Regions from separate parts of the Streptomyces sp. NPDC044984 genome, predicted to be linked through region 3. Evidence: riboswitches for the same ligand, from Rfam matches in the RefSeq annotation. Region 3 holds a riboswitch; each other region holds the start of a gene.
What was found. A riboswitch is a leader RNA that binds a small molecule or an ion and turns the genes downstream of it on or off. The one in region 3 is predicted to bind cobalamin.
Positions count from the first base shown of each region.

Region 1 (4,154 bases), on a different contig from region 3:
GAGGTTCACCCGGAGCGCCTGAAGGCCCGCGCCGCGGGGCCTCCCGTACGGCACGGCGCGGCTGCGCCATCCGGCGGAGCGCCCGCCCCCTCTTACGGTCACCACGATGCCCATTCCAGTTCATCTTCCGTTCACCCTGGTTACCTACGTTCAACCAGTCAATGACCTCGAACGAATGCCTGGGTAAATGGAAAGCTTCTCGCTGATCCTCGCGATTGTGGTGGTGACCGCACTCGCGTTCGATTTCACGAACGGTTTCCACGACACCGCGAACGCGATGGCGACGACCATTTCGACCGGTGCCCTCAAGCCCAAGGTCGCGGTGGCCATGTCCGCCGTACTGAACCTTGTGGGCGCCTTCCTCTCGGTGGAGGTCGCCAACACGATCTCCAAAGGACTCGTCGACGAGTCCGGCATCCGTCCCGAGGTCATCTTCGCCGCGTTGGTCGGTGCGATCCTCTGGAACCTCCTGACCTGGCTGGTCGGTCTGCCGTCCAGCTCCTCGCACGCCCTCATGGGCGGTCTGATCGGCGCCACCGTCGCCTCCGCCGGCCTCGGCGCGGTGCACGGCGACGTCCTCGTCACCAAGGTCCTGATCCCCGCGATCGCCGCCCCGCTGGTGGCCGGAGTCGCCGCGCTGTTCGCCACCCGGCTGACCTACCGTCTGGGCCGGAAGGCCGAGGCCAACGCCTCCGCGAAGGGCTACCGCGCCGGACAGATCGCCTCCGCGGGCCTGGTCTCCCTGGCCCACGGCACCAACGACGCCCAGAAGACGATGGGCATCATCACCCTCGCCCTGGTCGCCGGCGGCACCCTCGCCCCCGACTCCGACCCGCCCCTGTGGGTCATCCTCTCCGCGGGCGTCGCCATCGCGCTCGGCACCTACCTCGGCGGCTGGCGCATCATCCGCACCATGGGCAAGGGCCTGACCGACCTCCAGCCGCAGCAGGGCTTCGCCGCCCAGACCAGCGCCGCGACGGTCATCCTGGCCTCCTCGCACCTCGGCTTCTCCCTCTCCACCACGCATTCCGTTTCCGGTTCCGTGATGGGCGCGGGCCTGGGCCGCAAGGGCGGTGTCGTCCGCTGGTCGACGGCCACCCGGATGTTCGTCGCCTGGGGCCTGACGCTGCCGGCCGCGGCCCTGGTCGCGGCGCTCGCCGAGTGGGTCTGCGGCTTCGGCGACTGGGGCACCGCCCTCGTGGCCGTCTTCCTGATCACCTCCAGCGCCGCGATCTGGAAGATCTCCCGGCGCGAGGTCGTCGACCACACCAACGTCAACGACCACGACGGCGCCGACGGGGAGCCGGCCGGTGTGGTGACCACGGCCATGGCCGCCGTCACCCCGCCCCCGGCGGGCACCGTGGCCGAGGACCTCTCGGCCACCATCCCGGCCCCGGCCCCCATCGACCCGGCGGCCCCGTCGGCCAAGACGACCGTCTGACCGCGTCCCGGTACGAAGGAAGAAGAACACCATGAAGATCGACTGGGCGGCCCTCGGTTCCGTCTTCGGCGTCAGCCTCGTGGTCACCGTGGCCCTGGTGGGTCTGTTCACCCTCGGCATCAACGGCCTGTCCCGCCGCGAGCGGGCCGCCGCGCAGGGCGAGTCCGCGGCCCTGGCGGTCAGCGCCGCCTACGCCTGCTTCGCGGCGTGCGCGGCGGCGGTGGGGTACGGGATCTACCTGATCATGGCCTGATCACGGATCGTCTCCGTCCGGCGGGCGGTGCGGGTGCCTCGGCATCCGCACCGCCCGCTCGCGTGTGTGCGCCCCCGCCCGCGCACCCCCCGCCTGCGGTTCACCCACCGGAGCCCCTCTGTGGGCCTCAGCACACTTCAGCCTCGCAGGTCAACGGCAAGTTGACGGCCCTTCCGGGGCCGTGGTGGACTGCCTCAGCCACTACGGCGGCAGGAGAGGAAGCCGGTGCGATTCCGGCGCGGTCCCGCCACTGTCACCGGGGTAGACACCCCGGGAGCCAGGAACTCTCACCGCCGGTCTCGTCGAACCAGGGCGTGGACACCCTGAGTGAGGACATAACGCCATGCGCGGCTGCCTGCCGAGGTCGATCAGCGACGCTCCGCCCCTTCCCGGGGCCCTCCCCTCCGGTTCCTCGGCCGGCTGACCCATGGGTGCCGATCGCGTGTTCGCGTACGGCGCCGCCGCCGGCCTCCTCGGCGACCTGCTGCTCGGCGACCCCCGCCGGGGGCATCCGGTCGCCGCTTTCGGGCGGGCCGCGGCTGCCGTGGAACGGGTGCTGTGGCGGGACGACCGGGGCCGGGGCGCGCTGCACACCGCCGTGTGCGTCGGCGGAACGGTCGCGCTGGGCGGCCTCGCCGCACGCCTCGTACGCTCCTCCCCCGCCGCCTCCGCCGCCCTGACCGGTGTCGCCACCTGGGCCGTCGTCGGCGGGACCTCACTGGCCCGGGAGGCCCGCACCATCGGGCGGGCGCTGGAGGCCGGGGACGTCGAGGCGGCGCGGGCGCGGCTGCCGCACCTGTGCGGCCGGGACCCGCAGGCGCTGGACGCCGACGGGATCGCCCGCGCGGTGGTCGAGTCCGTCGCCGAGAACACCTCCGACGCCGTGGTGGGCGCGCTGGTGTGGGGTGCCGTCGCCGGGGTGCCGGGCCTCCTCGGGTTCCGGGCCGTCAACACGCTGGACGCGATGGTCGGCCACAAGTCCCCCCGTCACCGCCGCTACGGCTGGGCCTCCGCCCGCCTCGACGACGTCGCCGGGTGGCCCGGGGCGCGGCTGACCGCCGTACTCGCCGCGCTCGCGGGACCGGACCCGCGCGGGGCCGTGCGGGCGTGGCGCGCGGACGCGGCGAAGCATCCCAGCCCCAACGCCGGGCCCGTCGAGGCGTCCTTCGCGGGCGCGCTCGGCGTACGGCTCGGCGGGACCCTCTCCTACGGCGGGCGGGTCGAGCACCGGCCCGTGCTGGGCGGCGGCGGGCGTGCCGTCGCCGTGTCCGACATCGACCGGGCGGTACGGCTCTCGCGGCGGGTCGCCTGGCTCGCGCTCGGGGCCTGCGTCCTCGCGCGGAGCGTCATGAAGGGACGTGCATCGTGAGCGGTGGGGGTCTGCTGGTCGCCGGGACCACCTCGGACGCCGGCAAGAGCGTCGTGACCGCCGGGATCTGCCGGTGGCTGGTGCGGCAGGGCGTCAAGGTCGCGCCGTTCAAGGCGCAGAACATGTCGCTGAACTCGTTCGTGACCCGGGAGGGCGCCGAGATCGGGCGGGCACAGGCCATGCAGGCCCAGGCCTGCCGGGTCGAGCCGACCGCGCTGATGAACCCGGTGCTGCTCAAGCCGGGCGGCGAGCAGTCCAGCCAGGTGGTGCTGCTGGGCAGGCCGGTCGGGGAGATGAGCGCACGCGGGTACCACGGCGGGCGGCAGCAGCGGCTCCTCGGCACCGTGCTGGACTGTCTGGAGCAGTTGCGGGGCACGTATGACGCGGTGATCTGCGAGGGGGCCGGCAGCCCGGCCGAGATCAATCTGCGGCGCACCGACATCGTGAACATGGGGATCGCCCGGGGTGCCGGACTGCCGGTCCTGGTGGTCGGCGACATCGACCGGGGCGGCGTCTTCGCGTCCTTCTTCGGCACCGTCGCCCTGCTCTCCCCCGAGGACCAGGAGCTCGTCGCCGGGTTCCTGGTGAACAAGTTCCGGGGCGACGTGTCGCTGCTGGAACCGGGCCTGGAGATGCTGCGCGGGCTGACCGGACGGCGCGCGTACGGCGTGCTGCCCTTCCGGCACGGCCTCGGCATCGACGAGGAGGACGGACTCAGGGTGTCGCTGCGCGGCGCCGTACGGGAGTCCGTGGTCGCCGCGCCGGTCGGCGAGGACGTGCTGCGGGTCGCCGTCTGCGCGGTGCCGCTGATGTCCAACTTCACCGACGTGGACGCGCTCGCCGCCGAACCGGGCGTCGTGGTGCGGTTCGTGGACCGCCCCGAGGAGCTGGTCGACGCCGACCTCGTGGTCGTACCGGGCACCCGCGGGACCGTACGGGCCCTGGAGTGGCTGCGGGAGCGCGGGCTGGCGGAGGCGCTGGAGCGGCGGGCGGCCGAGGGGCGGCCCGTGCTCGGGATCTGCGGGGGCTTCCAGGTCCTCGGCGAGCACATCGAGGACGACGTGGAGAGCCGCCGGGGCCACGTGGACGGC
Region 1 covers NZ_JBEZBE010000029.1:81,055-85,208, reverse strand. The annotation lists gene AB0A94_RS28075 (inorganic phosphate transporter) at 188-1,441, shown strand; gene AB0A94_RS28070 (hypothetical protein) at 1,473-1,694, shown strand; cobalamin riboswitch at 1,863-2,001, shown strand; gene AB0A94_RS28065 (cobalamin biosynthesis protein) at 2,122-3,063, shown strand; gene AB0A94_RS28060 (cobyric acid synthase) at 3,060-4,154, shown strand, end outside.
Region 1: linked by a shared signal. The riboswitch ahead of AB0A94_RS28065 (cobalamin biosynthesis protein) and the one ahead of AB0A94_RS03475 (energy-coupling factor ABC transporter permease) in region 3 are both predicted to bind cobalamin.

Region 2 (4,154 bases), on a different contig from region 3:
CAGGCGTACGCGTACATCGAGGAGAGCTTCCCGATGGTCGGCGTCTCCAGGAACAGGTTGAGCGACTGCGCCTGGTCCAGGAACGGGGTGCGGGCGGCGGCCATGTCGATCAGACCGCGCTGCGGGATCTCCCACGCCGTGCGGTACAGCCGGCGCACCTCCTCGGGGATCCAGGTGAAGTCCTGCACCGAGCCACCCGCCTCGCGCAGCGCCTCACGGGTGCGCGCGTCCCACACGCCGAGCCGCTTCAGGTCGTCCACCAGGTACGAGTTGACCTGGAGGAACTCCCCGGACAGCGTCTCGCGCTTGAACAGGTTGGACACCTGCGGCTCGATGCACTCGTATCCGCCCGCGATCGACGCGATGGTGGCGGTGGGCGCGATCGCCAGGAGCAGCGAGTTGCGCATCCCGACGGAGGCGATCCGCGTCCGCAGCGCCGCCCAGCGCTCCGGCCAGGTCAGGTCGGTGTCGTAGTGGTCGGGGTGCAGTACTCCCCGGGCGGTACGGGTCTTCTCCCAGGCCGGGAGCGGGCCGTCCCGCTCGGCGAGGTCGGCGGAGGTCTCGTACGCGGCGAGCATGATCCGCTCGGCGATCCTCGTGGACAGGGCCTTCGCCTCCGGGGAGTCGAAGGGCAGCCGCAGCTTGAAGAAGACGTCCTGCAGGCCCATGGCGCCGAGACCGACGGGGCGCCACCTGGCGTTGGAGCGGCCCGCCTGCTCGGTCGGGTAGAAGTTGATGTCGACGACCCGGTCGAGGAACGTCACTGCCGTGCGCACCGTCTCGTCGAGGCGCTCCCAGTCGATGTCCCCCTGCTCCACGAAGGCGCCGAGGTTGACCGACCCCAGGTTGCAGACCGCCGTCTCCCCGTCGTCGGTGACCTCCAGGATCTCCGTGCAGAGGTTCGAGGAGTGGATGACGTGGCCCGGCTGGGCGGTCTGGTTCGCCGTGCGGTTGGCGGCGTCCTTGAAGGTCATCCAGCCGTTGCCGGTCTGCGCGAGGGTGCGCATCATGCGGCCGTACAGCTCGCGGGCCGGGAGGGTCTTCCTCGCCAGGCCCTTCGCCTCGGCGGCCCGGTACGCCGCGTCGAACTCCTCGCCCCACAGGTCGACCAGTTCGGGCACGTCCGCCGGGGAGAACAGCGACCAGGGCGCGTCGGCCTCCACCCGGCGCATGAACTCGTCCGGCACCCAGTGCGCGAGGTTCAGGTTGTGCGTACGGCGGGCGTCCTCGCCGGTGTTGTCGCGCAGCTCCAGGAACTCCTCGATGTCCAGGTGCCAGGTCTCCAGGTAGACCGCCGCCGCCCCCTTGCGCCGGCCGCCCTGGTTCACGGCGGCGACCGAGGCGTCGAGCGTCTTCAGGAACGGGACGATGCCGTTGGAGTGCCCGTTGGTGCCGCGGATCAGCGAACCCCGGGCACGGATACGGGAGTAGGACAGGCCGATGCCGCCGGCGTGCTTGGAGAGGCGGGCGACCTGGTGGTAGCGGTCGTAGATGGAGTCCAGCTCGTCCTTGGGGGAGTCGAGGAGGTAGCAGGACGACATCTGCGGGTGCCGCGTGCCGGAGTTGAACAGGGTGGGGGAGGAGGGCAGGTAGTCCAGGCGGCTCATCAGCCCGTACAGCGCGGCGACCTCGTCCACCGAGCGCGCGCTGTCGTCCTCGGCGAGTCCGGCGGCGACCCGCAGCAGGAAGTGCTGGGGCGTCTCGACGACCTTGCGGGTGAGCGGGTGCCGCAGCAGGTAGCGGCTGTGCAGGGTACGCAGGCCGAAGTAGCCGAAGCGGTCGTCGGCGCCGGTGTCGATCAGCGCGTCGAGCCGGTCCGCGTGCAGCCGGACGAACCCGGCGGTCCGGTCGGCGATCAGGCCCTCGCGGTGCCCGGTCGCGACGGACCCGGTGAACGAGGTGACGCCCTGTGAGGCGGCCTCGGCCCGGATGGAGAGGGTCAGCAGCCGGGCGGCGAGCCGGGAGTAGGCCGGGTCCTCGGAGATGAGCCCGGCCGCCGCCTCGGTGGCCAGCTCCCGCAGCTCCGCCTCGTCGGCGGAAGCGGACCGGCCGCGCAGCGCGGCGGCGGCGACCCGGCCGGGGTCGGCGTCCGGCAGGTCGGCGGTCAGCTCGGTCAGGGTCCGCAGCAGCGCGGCACCGGGGCCGCCGCTCTCCTCGGTCACGTCGATCGCTGAGGCCGGATCGGCTGGCGCGATGGTCACGTGGGGCTCTCCCTCGCTCGGCACGGGGCCTCGAAGCGGGCAGGGGGCAGCACACGAGCGCACGCGGCGTCGCGTCCACCGGCCCATTCCACGAGGCCCGGACGTCCAGGCACCCGGACCGGACGGCCGGGCGCACTGTCGGCAGGTCCTCGGACTGACGCCCAGGCACACGCGTACGCGGGCATGGGTACACCGTTGCGGGACAGTTCCGGATTCGCACCGGATTCCCCTGCGACGACAGCGAGCACGAGCATACATCTTGTGTCGGGTGCCGCCGCCAACCCCATATGTTGTGTCGCGAAGGTGTCAGAGCGTCAACTCGTAGGTGAGCAGAGTGATGTCGTCCAGGTCCGGCAGGGGGTTCCAGTCGCGCTCCGGGCTGCGGGTGAACCCCAGCCGCTCGTAGACGCGGTGGGCGGAGCACATGGGGCGCTGGGTCGACAGCACGATCCGCACGCACCCCTCGGCGGCCCGCGCCCGGTCGACGCAGGCACGCACCAGGGCCTCCCCGGCGCCCCGGCCGCGGCCCGCGCGGGCGACCGCGAGCATCCGGATCTCCGCCTCGCCCGGCCCGGCCAGGTCGGCCATCGGGCCGGGACCCGGCACGAAGGTCACCCCGCCCAGCACCGCCCCGTTCTCCACGGCGACCAGCACCTCGGCGGTCGCCGCCCGCTTCGCCACGTCCCGCAGCTCACCGAGGTACGCGTCGCTCTCCCCGAAGTCGAGCAGCCCGTCCAGCAGATAGGCCTGTGCGGTGATCTCACCGAGTTCCCCGTGCTCGCCGGGCTCCACCGGCCGGATGACGATGTCCATGGGGGGGAGTGTGCCGGACGGGTACGACGACGGGCCGCCGGATTCCTCCGGCGGCCCGTCGTCCCGCGTCGCGGGCGTCAGTGGCTGCTGCCCGCCGTGGCCGGCGGAAGTTCCACCTGGACACCGGGGTCACCCGCGTCCGCCGTGTAGTCCTGCGGCTTGGTCTCGTCGATGCCCTCGGGCGCCTTGACGGCCCTCATGACGAAGGTCAGGACGACCGTGACCAGGACGTTGATCACGAACGCGGTGAGGCCGATGTAGCCGATCTCGCCGATGCCCGGGATCTCCTTCGACGACCCGCCGAAGTGCTTCTGCGTCGGCGAGGCCACCCCGTACGCGGCGACCGTGCCGTAGACCATGCCGACCGCCCAGCCGCCGATCAGCGCCCAGCGGTGGAACCAGCGGGTGAACAGGCCACCCACCAGCGCCGGGAAGGTCTGCAGGATCCAGATGCCGCCGAGCAGCTGGAAGTTGATGGCGACGGTCTTGTCCATGGTCAGGACGAAGGCCAGCGCGCCCACCTTCACCAGCAGGGACACGACCTTGGAGACCTGGGTCTCCTGCTTCGGCGTCGCGTCCGGCTTGATGAAGTCCTTGTAGATGTTGCGGGTGAAGAGGTTCGCCGCCGCGATCGACATGATCGCCGCCGGTACCAGCGCGCCGATGCCGATCGCCGCGAACGCCACGCCCGCGAACCAGTCCGGGAACATGTTCTCGAACAGCTGCGGAATCGCCAGCTGGCCGTTGCTGACCTTGACCCCGGCCGCGATCGCCATGAAGCCGAGCAGCGCCAGCAGGCCCAGCATCAGGGAGTACAGCGGCAGGATCGTGGTGTTGCGGCGGATCACCTCACGGCTGCGCGAGGACAGCGTCGCGGTGATCGAGTGCGGGTACATGAACAGCGCGAGCGCCGAGCCCAGCGCCAGCGTGGCGTACGTCCACTGGCCCGCCTCGCCCGGCACCAGCGCACCGCGCGGCGCGCCCGTGGCCGGGTTGGTCTCGCTGTACGCCTCCCGCGCGGAGGCGAAGATCTCGTCGAAGCCGCCCAGCTTGATCGGGATGTAGATGATCGCCACGGCGATCACGATGTAGATCAGCGTGTCCTTGACGAACGCGATCAGCGCGGGGGCCCGCAGACCC
Region 2 covers NZ_JBEZBE010000014.1:115,756-119,909, reverse strand. The annotation lists gene AB0A94_RS17540 (ribonucleoside-diphosphate reductase subunit alpha) at 1-2,201, opposite strand, end outside; cobalamin riboswitch at 2,324-2,492, opposite strand; gene AB0A94_RS17535 (GNAT family N-acetyltransferase) at 2,508-3,014, opposite strand; gene mctP (monocarboxylate uptake permease MctP) at 3,092-4,154, opposite strand, start outside.
Region 2: linked by a shared signal. The riboswitch ahead of AB0A94_RS17540 (ribonucleoside-diphosphate reductase subunit alpha) and the one ahead of AB0A94_RS03475 (energy-coupling factor ABC transporter permease) in region 3 are both predicted to bind cobalamin.

Region 3 (4,154 bases):
GCCAGACGGCGAGCAGGGCGGTCCAGAAGACCGGTGCGGCCTCCAGGGCGTACGCGAGGGAGGTGACCGTGCGGTCGAGGAGCGAGCCGGGGCGGCGGGCGGCGAGCACGCCGAGCACGGTGCCGAGCAGGACGGCGACGGCGAACGCGACGGCGCACAGCAGGGCCGACCAGACCAGGCGTTCGCCGATGACCTCGGCGACGGGCTGGCGCATGACGGTGGACTGGCCGAGGTCGCCGCCGAACGCGGAGGTCAGCCAGTCCCACCAGCGGGCGGTGAACGGCCGGTCCACGCCGAGGTTCTCGCGCAGCCGGTCCAGGGTCTCCTGGTCGGCGCCGAGCGCGGCGGTGCCGGCGTACGCCTTGACGGGGTCGAAGGGGGAGGCGGCGGCGACGGCGAACACGCCGAAGGTGACGACGAGCAGCACGGGCACGGCGAACAGGGCCCGCCGTGCCGTGAGCCGGGTCATCTCTCCCCAGGGGAGGGAAGTCATGCGCCGGGCTGCCAGTCCTCGACGTTCCACCAGGGGCCGCTGGCGAAGCCGTGCTCGTGCGGTTCGGTCTGGGTGGTGAGGTCCTGCCAGCGGTCGGCGAGGACGTACATGTGGTCGATGTGGGTGAGGAAGGTGTAGCCGGGGTTCTTCACCAGTTCGCGCTGGAGGTCGTCGTAGGCGGCCTCGCGGTCCTTCGGGTCCTGGCTGCGGCGGCCGGTGTCGAGGGCCTCGTCGACGGCCGGGTTGTCGTACAGGGCCATGTTGTTGAAGCCGTCCCCGGCGAGGGAGGAGTGCAGGAGCGTGTAGAGGCCGAAGTCGGGGTCGCCGGTGCTGCCGAAGCCGGCGAGGACGGCGTCGTGCTTCATCCGGGGCTCGATGACCTCCCAGGTGGCGCTCTCCACCTCGACGTCGATGCCGGCCTTCTTGGCGTCGGAGGCGTAGGCGAGGGCGTGGTCCTGGCGGACCTTGTCGCCGGAGGGGTAGTAGAGGGTGAAGCGGGCGGGGCGGCCGTCCTTGGCGCGGATGCCGTCCTCGCCGGGCTTCCAGCCGGCCTCGTCGAGGATGCTCTTGGCCTTGCCGAGGTCCTGGGGGCGTTCGACGTCCTCGGCGAACCAGGGGTCGTCGAGGGGCAGCGGGCCGTAGGCGGGGCGGCCGGCGCCGTCGAGGATCTTGTCGACCATGGTCTCGCGGTCCACGGCCAGGTCCAGGGCGCGGCGGATCGCGGTGTCGCCGGCGACCGGGTTGCCGGTGGGGAGGGTGACGGCGCGGAAGTCGTACGACGTCGCCCGGTACGTCTTCTTGCCGTCGTCGCTCTTGAAGGTGGCGGCGAGGTTGGGCGGGAGGGTCGCGCCGTCGAGGTCGCCGGAGCGCAGCCGGGTGGCGCGGACGTCGTCGTCGGCGATGATCGCCATGGTGAGCTTTTTCACCTTCGGCGCGCCGCCCCAGTAGTCCGGATTGGCCTTGAAGGTGAGCTTTTCGCCCTTGCTCCAGCCGGTGAGGACGTACGGGCCGGTGCCGACCGGCTCGGTGTTGAAGGAGCCGGTGTTGGGGTCCTGTTCGCCCGCTACGTGCTCGGGGACGATGGGCAGCACCGTGCGGGCGGCGAAGGCCGCGTAGGGGTAGTCCAGGGTGAAGACGACCTTGTCGTCGCCGTCCGCCCGGACCTGCTTGACGGCGTCGAGTTCGCTCTTGGCGGTGTTGTTGGTCTCGTCGTCCAGGACGGTGCGGTACGTGAACACCACGTCGTCGGCGGTGAGCGGTTCGCCGTCGCTGAACTTCACGCCGTCGCGCAGGGTGTACGTGTAGGTGCGGCCGCCGTCGCTGATCTCGGGGAGCGCCTTCGCCAGGGCGGGCTTCAGCTTCATGTCGGCGTCGCGGGCGAGGAGTCCGTCGAAGATCTTGGAGTTGCCGTCCTTGCCGTAGCCGAGCAGGGGGCTGAGGGTGTCCGGTTCGGACGGGACCCCGATCACGACGGAATCGGCGGACGCCCCGCCGTCCGCGCCGCCGTCGCCCGGCGCCGAGCAGGCGGCGACCGCGCCGGCCATCGCGAGCGCGGCGGCGGCACCCCGTATTCGTCGGGTCGTCATCGAACCTCACATCCCTGATGCCTGGAAATCGTTGTTGCATATTAATTGCAGCAAGGTACTGCCCAGGACACCGGCCCCTCACTCCCCCGCCCCGGCGGGCGGCGCCGCTCGTGTCAAGTGCGCAGGTGCGCGCCGGTGCGCGAGCTGCCGGGCGCCGTCCGCGCGCCCCCTGTGGCCGCTTGTCACCGGACCGGAACGGGCACTACTGTCACCACGCCTTGGTGACGGGAAATCGGTGCGACACCGGTGCGGCCCTCGCCACTGTGATCGGGAAGTCCGGCTCCAGTCCTCACGGACGGCCACTGGGTCCTTCGGGACCCGGGAAGGCGGAGCACGGGCGGTGGTACCCGTCAGCCAGGAGACCGGCCAAGGCGCGTCAACCATCCACGAGGTGCTGGAGAGGGTCTGCTGAGCCATGCACATAGCCGAGGGTTTTCTGCCACCGGCGCACGCGGTCGCCTGGGGCGTCGCGGCGGCGCCGTTCGTCGTCCACGGAGCCCGGTCGCTCGTCCGCGACGTCAGGGAGCATCCCGAGAGCACGCTGCTCCTCGGCGCGTCGGGAGCGTTCACGTTCGTCCTGTCCGCGCTGAAATTGCCGTCCGTCACGGGGAGTTGCTCCCACCCCACCGGCACGGGTCTGGGCGCGATCCTGTTCCGGCCGCCGGTCATGGCGGTGCTGGGCACCATCACCCTGCTGTTCCAGGCGCTGCTGCTCGCCCACGGCGGGCTGACCACGCTGGGCGCCAACGTCTTCTCGATGGCGGTCGTCGGCCCCTGGGCCGGGTACGGGCTCTACCGGCTGTTGCGCCGGTACGACGTGCCGCTGATGGTGGCGGTGTTCTCCGGCGCGTTCGTCGCCGACCTGTCGACGTACTGCGTGACGAGCGTGCAGCTGGCGCTCGCCTTCCCCGACCCGGGCAGCGGCTTCCTGGGCGCGCTGGGCAAGTTCGGCTCCGTCTTCGCCGTGACGCAGATCCCGCTCGCGGTGAGCGAGGGGCTGCTGACGGTGCTGGTGATGCGCATGCTGGTGCAGTCGAGCAAGGGGGAGCTGACGCGGCTCGGGGTGCTGGTGACATCGGCGGCCGGGCGGAAGACGGCGGACTCGGCGGAGGCGGTGGCCCGATGAGCCGCAACGCGAAGATCAACACGCTGCTGCTGGTGCTCGTGGCCGCCCTCGCCGTGATCCCGCTGGTCTTCGGGCTCGGCGACCACAAGGAGGAGCCCTTCGCCGGCGCGGACGCCGAGGCGGAGACGGCGATCACCGAGCTCGACCCGGACTACGAGCCCTGGTTCTCGCCGCTGTACGAACCGCCGTCCGGCGAGATCGAGTCGGCGCTGTTCGCCCTCCAGGCGGCACTCGGCGCGGGCGTCCTCGCGTACTACTTCGGGGTGCGGCGCGGGCGTCGGCAGGGGGAGGCTCGGGCGCTGGAGCGGCTGCGGGCGGAGGCGGACGCGGACGCGGATACGGATACGGCGGACACGGACACGACGGACACGGACACGGACGCCGAGGCCGTTTCCGAACGACGACGGGGCTGACGGCACGTGCTGCCGATCGACGCGGCGGCGCACGGCAGTCGCTGGCGCCGCCGTCATCCCGTGGACAAGGCCGTGCTGGGGCTGGGCCTCACCGTGCTCGCGATCTCGCTGCCGCCCTGGCCGGGCGCGGCCCTGGTGCTGGTGGCGGCGCTCGCGGTGCTGCTCGGCCCGGCGGGGGTGCCGGGCCGGCGGCTGTGGCGGGCGTACCGGGTGCCGCTGGGCTTCTGCGTCACCGGGGCGCTGCCCCTGCTGGTGCGGGTGGGCGGGCCGGGCGGGTTCGTGTCCTGGGCCGAGGACGGGCCGCCGCGCGCCGGGGAGTTGCTGCTGCGCACGTCGGCGGCCTCGCTGGGCGTGCTGCTGTTCGCCTTCACCACGCCGATGTCCGACCTGCTGCCGCGTCTGGTGCGGGCCGGGGTGCCGGCCCCGCTCGTGGACGTGGCGCTGGTGACGTACCGGATGAGCTTCCTGTTGCTGGACTCGGTGCGCCGCGTCCGCCAGGCGCAGGCGGCCCGGCTCGGGCACACCACCCGGGCGGC
Region 3 covers NZ_JBEZBE010000002.1:289,353-293,506, forward strand. The annotation lists gene AB0A94_RS03465 (ABC transporter permease) at 1-469, opposite strand, end outside; gene AB0A94_RS03470 (ABC transporter substrate-binding protein) at 490-2,079, opposite strand; cobalamin riboswitch at 2,282-2,465, shown strand; gene AB0A94_RS03475 (energy-coupling factor ABC transporter permease) at 2,495-3,205, shown strand; gene AB0A94_RS03480 (energy-coupling factor ABC transporter substrate-binding protein) at 3,202-3,618, shown strand; gene cbiQ (cobalt ECF transporter T component CbiQ) at 3,625-4,154, shown strand, end outside.

Region 4 (4,154 bases), on a different contig from region 3:
GTCCGACTCGGTCTTCTCCTCCGCGGGAGCGGCGGGCTGCTTTGCCGCGACCTGTTCCCCGCAGCCCTTCTTCGGGTAGCCCGCTATCGCGCACAGCAGGGCGTTGGTGTCGTAGCGGAGGGGTTCGGCGATCGTGGCCAGGGCCTCGGCGGTGGTGGCGTCCTCGGGGACCCGGGCGCAGGCCGTACGGGCCGTCGGCGGGGTTTCGCCGGACGGGGCGTCGGCGGGGGTGCCGAAGTCGATGACCAGGGCCACGCGTTTGCTGCCGTCGGCCGCCGGGGTCTTCGCGCAGATGGTGTCGAAGTCGGCGGTGCCCCGGGGCTTCGCCGCGTCGGCGGAGTTCTCGCTGACGGAGAAGCGGAAGCCGTGGACGTCGCCGTCGGCGGGGCGGGCGAGGGACGGGCCCTGGGTGGCGTACGTCCACGCCGTGCCGTTCCGCTCCCAGAAGGACCAGTAGCGGTAGCCGACGGCCTGGGCCTGGCCCGCGCCCGCCGGCAGGGGCAGGAGCGCGGCCAGGAACAGGACGGTGGCCCGGCGGATCACGGCTGCTGCTTCTTCGCGCGGCCGCTGATCAGGAAGCCGATGCCGATGCCGGCGACCAGGCAGACGCCGACGAACCACCAGACGCCGAAGCCGGAGTCGGACTCCGACTCGTCCTTCTTCTCGTCCTTCTCGGCCGACTTCGTCTCCGCGCTCTTCCCGGCGGCGGCCGGGCCCGTCGCGCCGAGCTGCTTCACGAGGTCCGTCCCGCCGAAGTCGCGCGGGTCGGCGCCGGTGGCGTGGGCGGCGAGGATCAGCTGGGCGTAGGCGGCGGGACCGCTCTTGGTCGCCCAGTCGGCGGCGTTCTTCTCCAGCCAGGCCAGGGACTTGCCGGCCTGCTCCGCGGAGCCCTGCGCGGCGAGTGCGACGACCGCGTCGGCGGTGTTGCCGTAGTCGGGCTGGTCCTCGGCGCCGGGGAGGGCGGAGGTGAGGTGGCCGTCCTCGGCGAGGGCGTCGGCCAGGTACGCGGCGCCGTTGGCGGCGGCCTGCTCGGGGCCGTCGGCCTTCTCGCAGGCGGCTGCCTTCGCCTCGCCCTTGCCGGGCTCGACGGCCAGGCCCGCACCCAGCGAACCGAGCACGCCCGCCGCCGTCGCGTCCGCGTTGGCGACCAGTCCGCCCTTCTTGTCCGGCTGGAAGGCGAAGGCGCCCGCGCCGTCGCCCTCGCAGGGGAGCGCCAGCGTCAGCAGGGCGTCGTAGGGGGACTTGCCGTCCTTCTTCACCTCGGCCGGCTTCTCACCGGTGGCGGCGAGCGCGCCGATGACGACGGAGGTGGAGTTGGTGTCGCTGGCGCCACCCGCGACGTAGCCCCAGCCGCCGTCCTCGTTCTGCGCGGACTTCAGCCAGCCGACGGCCTTCTTCGTGACGTCGTCGTGGCCGCCGAGCGCGGCGAGGGCCTGGACGGCGGCGGCGGTCTGGTTGGTGTCGACCGTCGTCTTCGCGTCGCACGCCTCGGCGGTGTCGGCGCGGTACGGGGCGAAGGAGCCGTCGGCGCACTGCTGGCCGGCCAGCCAGTCGACGGCCGCCTTCGGCGGCTCGACGCCGGCCGTGTGCTGGGCGAGCAGGGCGAGCGACTGGCGCCAGACGCCGTCGTACTGCGGGTCGCCGTCGCCGTACAGGGCGGAGGGGAGCGGCGCCCGGGACGGTGACGGGGACGGGGACGTGTCGGCGGCGGCCGGAGTGGCGGCGCCGATCACGGCGACGGCGGCCAGGACCGCTGCGCTGCGGCGAACATTCATGATCGGCGGGTGCCTTCCCTGCAGGAGGGCCGGGCAGCGCGGGACACCCCGGCGGCTCGGCTCCGTATGCCTCGACGGTGCCGTGCACCGGCGGAGCGCCGGGCACGTGAGCCGGTCACGGACCGTGCGGGGCAGTCCGGCTCACCGTCTTCGGCGGACGGTTCACGGTTGCGGGTCAGCGCCGGAATTGCACCGGCTTCCCCCCGTACGGTGTGATGACGACGCCGACACTCTACCCGCCCGTAGGGAAGGGGCCAGGGGTGGCTTCGGTGAGGGGGGTCACGCGGGCCGTGAGGCGCGCACCGCACCCGCAGCCCCGGAAAAGGGGTGCGGGTGCGGTGGGCCGGGTCAGGACGCCGTGCAGGCGCCGACCTGCGGCGGGGGTGTCGTACCGCCGTTCACGGTGAAGCCGAAGCTGGTCGAGGCCCCGGCCGCGAGCGTGCCGTTCCAGCTGGACCGCACCGTCATGACGGTGCCGCCGCTGTCCCAGGTGGGTGAGCCGTTCCAGACGGAGACGACCTTCTGCGGGGCCGTCATGGTGACGTTCACGCTCCAGGCGGTGATCGGCGAACTGCCCGCCGTGATCGTCACCTTGCCGTTTTGACTTGCTCCTGGGCTGAAGCCCGAGGATTCTGGCCTTCTCGACCTTGCTGTGCTGCTACGCGGCACGGACATCGGTCGGGAATCCGTGGCTTCCTGTTTCTTCGCGCTGTGCCGGGATCGCTCCCGGTCTTACCGGCGCTCCGCAGGCCGATACCGCCAGTCCGGCGGCCGTTTCGATGTTGATCGCGGCGTTGTGGTCCCGGTCGTGGACGGTACCGCAGGCCGTGCAAGTCCATTCCCGGATGTTGAGGGGTTTGGGGCCGTCCACGGTGCCGCAGACGTGGCAGGTCTGGGAGGTCGGTTCGAACCGGCCCACCTCGACCAGGGTTCGGCCGTACCGCTTCGCCTTGTATCCCAGCATGCCGGTGAACTGTGCCCATCCTGCGTCGTGCACCGACTTGGCCAGCCTGGTACGCGCCAGTCCCTTGACCGACAGGTCCTCCACCGCGATTCCTTGGTTCTCGGAGATCAGCCTTGTGGAGAGCTTGTGGTGGAACTCACGGCGTGCGTCGGTGACCTTCGCGTGGGCTCGGGCAACTTTCAGGCGGGCCTTGTCACGGTTGTTGCTCCCTTTCTGTTTGCGGGACAGCTCCCGCTGGGCCTTCTTCAGCTTCTTCTCCGCACGCCGCAGGAAACGCGGGGAGTCGATCTTCGTGCCGTCGGAGAGGACGGCGAAGTGCGTGAGGCCGAGATCGATGCCGACGGTGCGGTCCGTCTCGGGCATCCGCGCCCGGTCGGTGACAGGGTCGGTGTCGACGACGAAGGACGCGAAAAACCTCCCAGCGGCGTCCCTGAGCACGGTGACGGACGACGGCGTGGCGGGAAGGACGCGAGACCACTTCACCTTCACCGCGCCGATCTTCGGCAGGCTCAGCCTGCCACTGCCGGTGATACTCCAGCGGGCGTTGGCGGTGAACCGCACCGACTGCCGCGCATCCTTGCGCGACTTCAATCGGGGCGCGCCCACCCGGGCGCCCTTGCGGGTGCCCTTGAGGGAGGCGAAGAAGGCGCGGTACGCAGCCTCCGCGTCCCGCAAGGACTGCTGGAGCACCACCGCGGACACGTCCCCCAGCCAGGCTCGTTCCGCTGTCCGCTTCGCCTCGGTGATCAGTTTCCGGGACAACCCGGCAGCCGTCGGGAACGGCCAGCCGGCCTTGCGGGCGTCTTCACGGGTACGCACCGCGTCGTTGAACACGACACGCGCACACCCGAACGCCCTTGTCAACGCGACCCGTTGACCGGTATCCGGATACAACCGGAACGCATAGCGAAGCTGCACACGAAGATCGTACGAACAAGCCAACCCAGCCGGAACCGGGAACACCCGTTCCCCACCTCCCCCTGCTGGCTCAGCGGGCGTCCGCGGCCTCCGGGGTCGTCAGATCCATCAGGCGGCACGCCGTCTCTATGTCGACCCTGACCTGGGCGATGGAGGCGCGGCCCGAGAGCCAGGTGATCAGGGCCGAGTGCCAGGTGTGCTCGATGACCCGGACGGCCGAGAGCTGCTCGGGCGTGGGATCGGTGAGCTCCATGGCGTCCAGGATGATCCTCGTGGTCTGCCGCGAGACCTGGTCGACCTCCGGGCTCACGCTGCGGTCCGCGAACGTCAGGGCGCGCACCATCGCGTCGGCCAGGTGCGGCTCCCGCTGGAGCGCGCGGAAGGCCCGCATCAGGGTTTCGGCGACCCGCTCGGCCGGGGTCTCACCGGCCGGCGGCTTCTTCCGCAGCGTGCCGTGCAGGGTCTCCAGCTGGTCCTGCATGGTCGCGACCAGGAGA
Region 4 covers NZ_JBEZBE010000004.1:107,297-111,450, forward strand. The annotation lists gene AB0A94_RS05990 (SCO2322 family protein) at 1-543, opposite strand, end outside; gene AB0A94_RS05995 (prenyltransferase/squalene oxidase repeat-containing protein) at 540-1,775, opposite strand; cobalamin riboswitch at 1,884-2,024, opposite strand; partial or broken gene AB0A94_RS06000 (cellulose binding domain-containing protein) at 2,124-2,375, opposite strand; gene AB0A94_RS06005 (RNA-guided endonuclease TnpB family protein) at 2,434-3,657, opposite strand; gene AB0A94_RS06010 (TetR family transcriptional regulator) at 3,728-4,154, opposite strand, start outside.
Region 4: linked by a shared signal. The riboswitch ahead of AB0A94_RS05995 (prenyltransferase/squalene oxidase repeat-containing protein) and the one ahead of AB0A94_RS03475 (energy-coupling factor ABC transporter permease) in region 3 are both predicted to bind cobalamin.